DNA from 3 places in the Chryseobacterium sp. AG363 genome. Region 3 is predicted to be linked to each of the others. Evidence: riboswitches for the same ligand, from Rfam matches in the RefSeq annotation. Region 3 holds a riboswitch; each other region holds the start of a gene.
The links. Region 3 has a riboswitch for cobalamin ahead of DEU39_RS11395 (TonB-dependent receptor plug domain-containing protein). Riboswitches for the same ligand answer to the same signal wherever they lie in the genome.
Positions count from the first base shown of each region.

Region 1 (2,270 bases), on a different contig from region 3:
TATTGATAGTAAGTTTGATCGTGTTTAGTCAGTATCAGGCAAAAACCATCAGAGACAGTGCTTATGTTGCTCCCGAAACGCTTAACAGATTCGATTTTGATGATGATTGTGATGCCTGTGGCTGTGCAGCAGGAAATGGATCTTCCGGCTTTGAATCTTTGCTGAATCCACAGTTTATCGGAATCAAATACTTTGCACAGCATTACAAAGCCAAGGAAAACTTATTTGTAAAAGACCTCACGCAGGATCAGTATTTCAATACGTTGCAGCTGTGGGGGAAGATTCCACTGACTAAAAAACTAAGTGTTTATGCAAGTCTGCCCTTCCATTTCCATGAAAAGAAAACGATGCAGGGAGATATCAGAATCAATGGAATAGGAGATTTAAACCTGATGGGAATTTACCAGCTGATGAGCTCTAAAGATAATTTCCATCATCTGAGCGGAGGTTTGGGCTTGAAAATTCCACTCGGGAAGTTTGATGAAAAAGGGGCATCCGGTGTCAACCCAAGCTTTCAGCTGGGAACCGGAAGCTGGGATTATCAGGCCGCTTTGAATTATAAGTTTCAGAAAAATAAAGTAGCTGTACTGGTCAATACAGATTACACCATTAAAACAGAGAACAGGAAAAATTACCGTTTTGGAAACCAATGGAACTATGCAGCAACAGGTTTTTATCAGGTTGCAGGAAATGAAAAGTCCATTTTTTCTGTAAAAACAGGGGTTCAGGGTGAAGTCTACGCTCAGAACAAACAGTTTGATGAGGCACTGCCGAATACTGCTGGTAGTGCTTTGTACGGAAAACTGGGATTTGAAGCCTCTTACAAAAAGCTGAGCCTGGGAAGTGAAATCATGCTTCCCATGTACACGCATCTGGCGGGAGGAGATATTGAAGCTCAATCAAGATTCAGTATTTTTCTGAATATTGGAATTTAAAGCGACACCCCCAATAAATGATGTTAAAGCTCCTTCGGGAGCTTTAATTGTTTATAAATCATGATTTTAGTTGGGGATTAGGAATAATTATTTATCTTTGCCGGAATTTGGTGAGCCGTAAAAAGCTCTTAAAAGGGAATCCGGTGAAAATCCGGGACAGACCCGCTGCTGTAAGCTCCGCACCAAAGTTTTTGAAGAATATATCCACTGTTTTTTAATGGGAAGGATTTCAAAAATGGAGTAAGTCAGAAGACCTGCCAGAAAAATAATCGTTTGACGCTTTCGTGGAATAAAGCTTAGGACATCAATGATTCTGTGCAGTGACTGCTGTGCTTTGTCGTTGTATTCTTATATCCATTAGCGTCTTCATTACCCTAAATGAGCTAATGGCGGCAAAACTAACTACTTCTGCAATTCATAAAGCTGTTTTCACACTACTGGTGATCACATCTCAACTTTTGTCTTCCCAAACCAGGAAGAAAGACAGTCTTCAGGAAGAGACCATTAAAGGAATCAATCTTTACAAAAAGAATTTTAAAGAAATCCTTCCTGCACAAACCCTACAGGGCGAGCAGCTGGAAAGACTGAACAGCCATTCCGTTGCAGATGCTTTACGATATTTTTCTGGTGTTCAGATCAAAGATTATGGAGGATTGGGTGGTTTGAAAACCATTAATATCCGAAGTATGGGAAGCCAGCATGTAGGGGTTTTCTATGATGGAATTCAACTGGGGAATGCCCAAAACGGACTGGTAGACTTGGGAAGATATTCTTTGGACGATCTGGAAGAAATATCATTGTACAATGGTCAGAAAAGTGAGATCTTCCAGCCAGCAAAGGACTTCGGCTCTTCAGGATCTATCTATTTACAGCCTAAAACTCCTGTATTTAAAGGGAATAGGAAAACCAATCTTGTTATAAGAGCAAAAAGTGCATCTATTGATCTTTTTAATCCTTCATTCCGATTGGAACAGAAGATTTCAGACATGGTTTCTGCCAGCTTCAGTGGAGAGTTTATGCAGAGTGACGGAATTTACAGATTTCGGTATGCGAAAAAATATCCAGACGGGCAGCAGGCCTATGATACCATTGCAAAGAGACAGGATTCAGATATTCAGGCAAAACGTTTTGAAACTTCTTTAAACGGAACTTTAAATAACGGAAGCTGGAATATCCGTGGCTACGGTTATATTTCAAACCGCGGAATGCCGGCTCCTATTGTGAACGGACGTTTCGGAGGAAGAGGAGCGAGACTTTCCGATGAGAATTATTTTGTACAGGCCAATCTGAGAAAAAAGCTGTTTCCGAAATTTGAAACGCAGCTGAAAGCAAAAT
Region 1 covers NZ_RAQF01000003.1:585,331-587,600, forward strand. Annotated here, with positions in the region: gene DEU39_RS15545 (transporter) at 1-935, shown strand, start outside; cobalamin riboswitch at 1,027-1,212, shown strand; gene DEU39_RS15550 (TonB-dependent receptor plug domain-containing protein) at 1,322-2,270, shown strand, end outside.
Region 1: linked by a shared signal. The riboswitch ahead of DEU39_RS15550 (TonB-dependent receptor plug domain-containing protein) and the one ahead of DEU39_RS11395 (TonB-dependent receptor plug domain-containing protein) in region 3 are both predicted to bind cobalamin.

Region 2 (2,270 bases), 2.0 Mb from region 3:
GAAGCAATGAACATGATGGTGCAATCAGAATTCTTTCAGATCCTAATTTCTCAACAGCTTTTCTGATGAAAGACAATGATTTTTCGTAATCATTTTTCCAGATATTTCTACCGTCGGTTACTCCTAATGAAAGGCTTAAGCTTTCCGGAATAACATTCAGAATATCATCTAACTGTTCAGGATTTCTCACCAGATCAATATGCAATGTATTCACCGGAAGGGAAACAGCAATTGATGCATTATCTTTTAATCCGTCAAAATAAGTGGCAACGATAAATTTCAGTTTCGGAAAACGTTTTCTGATTTCGGCATACACAGAAAGATACGTTTCTTTGGCTTTTTCTGTTAAATCCAACGCCAGAAAAGGTTCATCAAACTGAATCCATTCCGCACCCTGGTCTTGAAGTTTGGTTAAAATCTCTGTATAGACTGGAAGAAGATTTCCAGCCAGATCCAATTTATCGAAGCCTTCTTCTTTTTCTTTTCCTAATAACAGATAAGAAACCAGTCCGATAATCACCGGTTTTGCATTGATTCCCGCTTGTTTTGCTCCGGCAAATTCATTGAAAATCTTATCTGAGCTCAGTTTAAACTGTTGATTTTTATAAAATTCCGGAACGATATAGTGATAGTTGGTATCGAACCACTTGGTCATTTCCATGGCAGTGATATCCAATCCGTCTTTCTGATATCCTCTTGCCATTGCAAAATAAAGATCCAATTCAGTATTATTCTTTTTAAGCACCACTTCATGGTAACGTGTTGGAATGGCTCCTACTACAAGGCTCATATCCAACACCTGATCATAGTATGAAAAATCATTACACGGGATAAGGTCTATCCCTGCTTCTTTCTGGATATTCCAGTTTTGGTTACAGATAGTTCTTCCGGTATTCAGAAGTTCTTCCAAAAGGATTTTACCTGACCAATACTGTTCGCAGGCTTTTTTGAGTTCTCTTTTGCTACCAATACGCGGATAGCCAAGGATGTGAGTTTGCATTTTTTAAAACTTTTTAATTAAACTTATTGGGAAAGTTCTTTAAAAGGCTTCGTAATGTTTTATCGGAAGAAGTTTCAGGAAAGTCATGACATAGCAGACAGCGTAATTTCCTTTACAAAAGAAAATACCCGAATCCGATATATCATCTGTATGACCCCAAAGCTTCAGACCGCGAAAGCATTGTCAATTCAGTAAAGGCAGGTCTCCTGACTTGTAACAGTTTCCGTCATCCTTCCCGCTTTTGGCAGTGGATCTGCAAGGACAGAAACCTTTGGTGTGTTACTTACAGTTGCGCGACAGCTCGTGATTTGCACACGATTCCCTATTAATCTACGTTAAGTAAAACCTTTTCTGTTTGATGAAGTATCTGTAAAGAACTGTACTTTTACCTTTAACTATGGTCATCAGTAAAAGTTTTTAATTTTGTGTAAAATTAGCAATACAGAATAAAAATACAATTATTATCAAATAATTAAGCAAATTAAACTTTTAAAAACAAAAATAAAAGCATAAAATTCTGTACATTTGAATGTTTTAATCATTTAAAAGAATAATATTCTGTGGAACAATTCGATGATAAGGACTTACAGCTGCTAAGGCTGCTCCAGAAAAATGCTAAACTCACCGTTAAGGAACTTGCGAAAGAGGTAAATCTTTCTACCTCACCTGTTTTTGAAAGGGTAAAAAGGCTTGAACAGGAAGGTTTTGTTAAAAGATATGCGGCCGTTCTTGATGCCGAAAAACTGAATCGCGGATTTACGGTTTTCTGCCAGATCAAGCTCAAAATTCACGACAGATCGGTAGGTTATGATTTTGTAAAGGAGATTTTAGAAATCGAAGAAGTTGCCGAATGTTACAATATTTCCGGGGATTTTGATTTCCTTCTGAAAGTTCAGGTACGGGATATGAAGCATTATCAGGATTTTGTATTCAATAAGCTTGGATCTGTGGATTCCATAGGGAGTACCCACAGTACGTTTGTGATGGCTGAGGTAAAGAATAACCATGGGCTGACTATTTAATGGAATAAAACCGGAAAACCTATTTATTCTTCAATCCATTTTCTGAACGAGGAAGTATTGCTTTGGCTTGTGACAAGATGATCTTTCTGCCCTTTTATCTGAACGGAAAGTGTATTTTTATTGTATCGCTCTATTCTTTCAATATGATGTTTCTGAACAAGCTCACTACGGTTGATCCTGAAAAAATCAGAAGGATTTAACTGCATTTCAATTTCTTTTAAAGTAGATTCATTCAACAGATGTTTTTT
Region 2 covers NZ_RAQF01000002.1:541,553-543,822, reverse strand. Annotated here, with positions in the region: gene metE (5-methyltetrahydropteroyltriglutamate--homocysteine S-methyltransferase) at 1-1,000, opposite strand, end outside; cobalamin riboswitch at 1,179-1,365, opposite strand; gene DEU39_RS02435 (Lrp/AsnC family transcriptional regulator) at 1,561-2,022, shown strand; gene DEU39_RS02430 (LytR/AlgR family response regulator transcription factor) at 2,046-2,270, opposite strand, start outside.
Region 2: linked by a shared signal. The riboswitch ahead of metE (5-methyltetrahydropteroyltriglutamate--homocysteine S-methyltransferase) and the one ahead of DEU39_RS11395 (TonB-dependent receptor plug domain-containing protein) in region 3 are both predicted to bind cobalamin.

Region 3 (2,270 bases):
CTGATTTAACGAACCAAAAAATTGAAAATTCTCTTCCGTATAAGCTGCTTTAAGGGAATTACTGAACTTTGTTTTGTTCCAGTCCCAGGAAAGAAGGCTTCTTACACTTTGAGTTTTATATTTCGTTTTTGTTCCCGTTTCTTCATATACAGGAAAGCGTTGTGAAGAATCAAAAAACTGGCTCTGCCACGAAATTTTATGATCGTTTGTGATTTTATAGGATGCTCCTACATTGAACGTTGTATTGTAATAACTTCCGTTTCTGTTGATATAGTTCAGGTCACTTACCTTATAATCATTTTCACTTACAGAATAATTTCCAGAAGCCTTAAAACTGAACTTATCATTGCTGTAAGAACCTTTTATAAAGTTATTATAGGTATTAAAAGAAGCCACTTCAGAAAATAAAGAACCATGGAAGCCTTTATTAAAATCCAGGGTATTATTCAGGTGAATACTTCCCCCGATGGCACCACTCCCATATACTACACTTCCACCACCAGCTTTTATACCAATCTGATCATAGCCGAACAAAGCAATATTATTAATATCTCCCTGTCCCAGAAAATTAGAATTGATATTAATTCCATTCCACACAAAAGCAGTCTGCTGAGCGGTAGTTCCCCTGAAAGAAGGTGAAGAAACGGCACCACGGCCATTTTCTTTGATAAAAACCTGTGACTGAAATCTCAGAAGTTCAGAAAGATTACTGGAGTTTTTCTCAGCATCTTCTGCCGAAATTATTTTTACGGGATGAAAAAGTTTCACCCTAATCATCTGATTGTCGAAGACATAAACAGTATCGATGGCTTTCTCTTGTGCAAAAAGAAAACAGCCATAAGATGAAAAAAGCAGTACTAAAGATCTTTTTATATCCATACTTTTTTACTTTTCCTCCGAAAGCAATATGTTTTTTAATTATAATTCCGGCAGGTCTCCTGACTTTCGCATTCTGCACCTTCCCGTTATTAAACAGTGGTTTTTTGCAGAAACTTGAGTTGCGATTTACAGTTGCGGGGACAGTCCGGGAGTTACACCCGATTCCCTTTTCATTCCAAAATACTGGAAACCAAAATTTTTGCAAAGATAGTTTTTTATATGTATTCACCAAAAACCAGACTTTTCTATACACAACATGCTATCCTTTTGCTATATACACAAAAAAGAACGGCCGCTTTCAATATTGAAAACAGCCATTCATCCCACTACTTTACTATTTATATATGTTATTTTTTAATGAATTTATAAGTCTCTTGTTTTCCTCCCTTCATAGAGTATTGCAAAATATAATCTCCTTTTGACAGGGATGAAACATCAATCTGCCCTTCTACCGAATCAAATGATTTTACCTTTTGTCCCACCATATTATAAATTTCGGCTTTCTCTATTTTTCCTGTTCCTTTAAAATATAGAATATCAGTCACAGGATTAGGATAGACACCCATATTATTTTTCTCTTTCACTGCATCATTCACCGATAAAAATTGAGAAGTATCCAGATAAAAAGCGATCATCTGCCCTGAAGCATTCGTCCCTGATCCGGCAATTTTCTTTCCGTCCTGTGAAATGGCCAAAGGAAGCCCCATGGTTACTCCATTCGTTGCAATTCCCAAAGAGGCTGCATAATCATTCAGATTGATCCTTCCGGTAGCAGAAGTCCAGATAAAACCTTCCCCTGACATAGGAGGTGCTCCAAATGCTCTATAATATCCAATTACTTTTTTCCCATCAGCAGAAATCCCGGTGGCACCTCCTTTGAAGCTGAAAGAAGCATTAGGATGCGTTATATAAGTAAGTCCGCTCACAGCATTCCAGACATAGGGATTAGGATTTGCTGAGCCTATGATTGTATTTCCATCTGCAGAAATTCCTCCTGCTTCCCCTACATTATTTCCATTATTATCAGTAATAAAAGTTTCTACTCCATCCTGCCATTTAGCCCCACTTCTTGTTCCGGTTGGCTCATCCTGCCAACCTACAATTACTGTTCCTGCCGCATTGATTGCGTTTGCTCTGGAGCTGCGTCCTGCAACGATACTTCCCAGATCTACCATTCCGTTTGCTTCATCCCATTTCACAGCATGTGCATTTGCAGCAGTAAGAAAACCTAAACCTACAATCGTGCTTCCATTGGTAGTCATCCCCCAGGTTGAACTTACACTACCGTCCCATCCTGTAGGAACAAGCCCGCCTCTGTTTACCCAGGTCGAAGTAGCTACATCATAGGTTGATATCTCATTAAATCCCGTTGCTGCATTTGTTATAGAGGA
Region 3 covers NZ_RAQF01000002.1:2,516,854-2,519,123, forward strand. Annotated here, with positions in the region: gene DEU39_RS11395 (TonB-dependent receptor plug domain-containing protein) at 1-879, opposite strand, end outside; cobalamin riboswitch at 911-1,089, opposite strand; gene DEU39_RS11400 (T9SS type A sorting domain-containing protein) at 1,227-2,270, opposite strand, start outside.